Regions from separate parts of the Bradyrhizobium sp. IC3195 genome, predicted to be linked through region 1. Evidence: riboswitches for the same ligand, from Rfam matches in the RefSeq annotation. Region 1 holds a riboswitch; the other holds the start of a gene.
What was found. A riboswitch is a leader RNA that binds a small molecule or an ion and turns the genes downstream of it on or off. The one in region 1 is predicted to bind S-adenosylmethionine.
Positions count from the first base shown of each region.

Region 2: linked by a shared signal. The riboswitch ahead of I6F09_RS16725 (O-succinylhomoserine sulfhydrylase) and the one ahead of I6F09_RS15870 (homoserine O-acetyltransferase) in region 1 are both predicted to bind S-adenosylmethionine.

Region 1 covers NZ_JADYVG010000007.1:12,289-14,485, forward strand. Annotated here, with positions in the region: gene metW (methionine biosynthesis protein MetW) at 1-142, opposite strand, end outside; gene I6F09_RS15870 (homoserine O-acetyltransferase) at 145-1,347, opposite strand; SAM riboswitch at 1,442-1,521, opposite strand; gene I6F09_RS15875 (chorismate mutase) at 1,678-2,197, shown strand, end outside.
Region 2 covers NZ_JADYVG010000007.1:178,998-181,194, reverse strand. Annotated here, with positions in the region: gene I6F09_RS16725 (O-succinylhomoserine sulfhydrylase) at 1-941, opposite strand, end outside; SAM riboswitch at 1,018-1,097, opposite strand; gene I6F09_RS16720 (2'-deoxycytidine 5'-triphosphate deaminase) at 1,210-2,197, shown strand, end outside.

The DNA of each region.
Region 1 (2,197 bases):
GCAGATCGCCGTCGCCGCAGCCGACGTCGAGCACTTTCGAGCCCGGCTTGACCATTTCGGCGACCAGCCGATGATCGGCGCGATAATCACCGGATGGCCTGGCGGCAACGCCGTCCAGCGGCAACACTTCCTGCACGGACATCGCTAACGGTCCTCGAGGTTGAGCCCGCGGGCCTTGCCTGCCGATTGCAGGAAGGCCCGGGAGATGTCGAAGAATTCGGGCACGTCGAGCAGGAAGGCGTCGTGGCCGCGATCGGTCTCGATCTCGGCGAATGACACGCGCGCGCTCGAAGCGTTCAGCGCGTGCACCAGCGCGCGCGATTCCGAGGTCGGAAACAGCCAGTCGCTGGTGAAGGAGACCACACAGAAGCGGGTCTCGATGCCGGCGAAGGCCTTGGCCAGCACGCCGCCGTGGTCGGCGGCGATGTCGAAATAGTCCATCGCCCGCGTCAGGTAGAGATAGGAATTGGCGTCGAAGCGCTCGACGAAGGACGAGCCTTGATAACGCAGATAGGATTCGACCTGGAAGTCGGCGTCGAACGAGAAGGTCGGCAGCTCGCGGTCCTGCATGCGCCGGCCGAACTTGCGGTGCAGCGCCGCGTCCGAGAGATAGGTGATGTGCGCCGCCATCCGCGCCACCGCGAGCCCGCGATGCGGATGGATCCCGCGATCGGCATAGCCGCCGCCATGCCAGTCGGGGTCGGCCATCACGGCCTGGCGGCCGAGCTCGTGGAAGGCGATGTTCTGCGCCGAGTGCCGCGTCGCGCAGGCGATCGCCAGCGCGGAGTACACGCGCTCCGGATAGGCGGCGGTCCATTGCAGCACCTGCATGCCGCCCATCGAGCCGCCGACGACGGCAAACAGCGTGTCGATGCCGAGCCGGTCGATCAGCATCGCCTGCGCGCGCACCATGTCCGGAATGGTGATGACGGGGAAGTCCAGGCCCCAGACCTTGCCGGTGGCGGGATTGATCGACGCCGGCCCGGTCGAGCCCATACAGCCGCCGATCACGTTGGAGCAGATGATGAAGTAGTGCTTGGGATCGATGGGTCGGCCGGGACCGACCAGCGTCTCCCACCAGCCCGGCTTGCCGGTGACGGGATGTACGTTGGCGACATGCTGGTCGCCGGTCAACGCATGACAGATCAGCACGGCGTTGGAGCGATCGGCATTGAGCTCGCCATAGGTCTGGTAGGCGATCTGGAACGGGGTGAGATCGACGCCGCAATCGAGCCGCAGCGGCTGCTCGGTGCCGAAATGCGCAACCAGCGAGCTTGGATGATCGACCTCGTGCGATCGCTCGTCGGCGCTGATCGCAGGACTCGGTATCGACTTGACGCTACCCATCTCGGACATCGACCTCGTTTGCGACTGGCTGCTCGACCGCGCCGCTGACATCAGGCCATGAAAAATCCGGCCTGAACGATAGGTTCGGCCGGGATCGGAAGCGTCCCCGGCCTGTTTAGCGAGTTTTTTAACGTGGCTGCAAGCCGGCCGGCTCAAATGACCACGGAACGGGCAAAAGCTACCGTCTTGGGCGGTTTTCGTCAAGTCGCGGCCCGGATCGGCCCAATTCGCCTCTGCCGCGACGCCCGCAAAGCACGTCATTTCTCTTTGCTTTCGCCGCCCCGACTGCCTAATCAAGATATCCCCCACCGGAACGATCGACGACCAGACATGTCCCAACGTCCGCCCGCGCCACCATCGCTGCAGGAACTGCGCAAGGAGATCGACGCGATCGACGAGGGCATGCATCGCCTCCTCATGCAGCGCGGCGAGATCATCGATCGCCTGATCCAGGTGAAGCAGACCCAGGAGGTCGGCTCGGCGTTCCGGCCTGCGCGCGAAGCTTCGATGATGCGCGAGATCGTGCAGCGTCATCGCGGCATCCTGCCGCTCGACACGGTCGAGAGCATCTGGCGCGTCATCATCTCGACCTTCACTTACGTACAGGCGCCGTTCTCCGTGCATGCCGACATCTCGGCCAGCGAGGCGGCGATGCGCGATTCCGTGCGCTTCAATTTCGGCTTCACCGTGCCTTACGTCGCGCATTTCAGCGCACAGGCCGCGGTCGAGGCGGTAGCGAAATCCAAGGGTGATCTGGCAATGGTCTCGGCGACCTCGAGCCGCACGCCATGGTGGCTGGAGCTGGAGGCGGACGGCGCGCCGAAGATCATCGGGCGGATGCCCTTCATCG
Region 2 (2,197 bases), 170 kb from region 1:
AAGCCGACCAGCGTCGAGCCGCCGCGCATCTGCTTCTTCACCAGCGCCGCCTGCGGATGATCGGCGCGGCCGGGATAGACCAGTCGCGAGATCTTGGGATGGCTCGCCAGCACCTCGGCGACGCGCGCGGCATTGTCGGTCTGCGCGCGCACGCGCACGCCAAGCGTCTCCAGGCCCTTGAGCAGGACCCAGGCATTGAACGGCGAGATCGACGGGCCGGTCTGGCGCATGAAATTGTGGATATGCTCGGCGATGAAGGCTTCGGAGGACAGGATGATGCCGCCGAGACAGCGGCCCTGGCCGTCGATGTGCTTGGTCGCAGAGTAGACGACGACGTCGGCGCCGAGCGCGAGCGGGCTCTGCCAGATCGGGGTTGCAAACACGTTGTCGACGACGAGCCGCGCGCCGCCCTTGTGCGCGATCTCGGCGATCGAGGGGATGTCGAGCACGTCCAGCGTCGGGTTGGTCGGGCTCTCCAGGAAGAACGTCTTGGTGTTGGGCCTCAGCGCCCGCTGCCACTGGTCGAGATCGAGCCCATCGACCAGCGTGGCCTCGATGCCGTAGCGCGGCAACAGGTCCTGGATGACGTAGAGGCAGGAGCCGAACAGCGCACGGGAGGCGACCACGTGATCGCCGGCCTTGAGCGGCGCCAGGATCGCGGTCGTCACCGCCGCCATGCCGGTTGCCGCCGAGCGCGCGGCCTCGGCGCCCTCGAGCTCGATCATGCGGCGCTCGAACATTGCAATCGTCGGGTTGGAATAGCGCGAATAGATGAAGCCGGGATCCTCGCCCTTGAAGCGCGCCTCGCACTCCTCCGCGCTGGCGTAGACATAGCCTTGCGTCAGGAACAGCGCCTCCGAGGTCTCGCCATATTGCGAGCGCAGGGTGCCGGAATGGACCAGGCGGGTTTCGGGGCGATAAGTGGCAGACGACTTCGACATAGGACCCTCTCCGACATGACCGTCGAGGCGAAAACGGTCACAAAAAAACCGGCCTGGATATCTCCACGGGCCGGGATCACAGAGGTCCCCGGCCTGTTTAGCGACTTATTTAACGTGGCTGCAAGCCGGCCGGCTCAAATCACCACGGGATAAGTGATGCTCATATTCCGCAATGCTCTTTCCGTCAAGGCGTCCATCGGATAGCCGTAAAAGACTTGTATTTCCGGCATGGTCCGGATGCATTCGGCCCCTGATGAGGACCCCCCGGTTGACGTTCACGGTCGCCGCCGACGCCAATGGTATCCTGCCCGACCGCATGATCGCGGCGATGGCGGAAGAAGGTCTCATCCTGCCCACCTACGACTTCGTCGAGAGCCAGATCCAGCCGGCGAGCCTCGATCTGCGCCTCGGCGACATCGCCTATCGGGTCCGCGCCAGCTTCCTCCCCGGGCCCGGTGCCACCGTGGCAGAGCGCATCGACGAGCTGAAGCTGCACGAGTTCAGCCTCGCCGACGGCGCGGTGCTCGAGACCAACTGCGTCTACATCGTGCCGCTGCTCGAGAGCCTCGCGCTGCCGCCGGAGATCGTCGCTGCCGCCAATCCGAAGAGCTCGACCGGCCGGCTCGACGTCTTCACCCGCGTCATCGCCGACGGCACCCGCCGCTTCGACATGATCGGCGCCGGCTATCACGGCCCGCTCTACGCCGAGATCAGCCCGAAGACGTTTCCTGTGCTGGTGCGCGAGGGCTCGCGTCTCAGCCAGGTGCGCTTCCGCACCGGCGATGCCATCCTCAATGCCGACGAGCTCGATGCGCTGCACGCCAGCGAGCGTCTCGTCGACATCGACGATGCCGATCTCTCGGGCGGCGTTGCCGTCTCGGTCGATCTCTCCGGCGAGAAGGCGAGCGGCTTCGTCGGCTACCGCGCCAAGCGCCACACCGGCGTCGTCGATGTCGACCGCCGCGCGGGCTACGCGGTGGAGGATTTCTGGGAGCCGATTTCGGCGCGCCCCGACGGCAGCCTGATCCTCGACCCCGGCGAGTTCTATATCCTCGCCTCCAAGGAAGCGGTGCAGGTGCCGCCCGATTACGCCGCTGAGATGGTGCCGTTCGATCCCCTGGTCGGCGAATTCCGCGTGCACTATGCCGGCTTTTTCGATCCCGGCTTCGGCTATGCCGGCGCTGGCGGGCTGGGATCGCGCGCCGTGCTGGAAGTGCGCTCGCGCGAGGTGCCGTTCATCCTCGAGCACGGCCAGA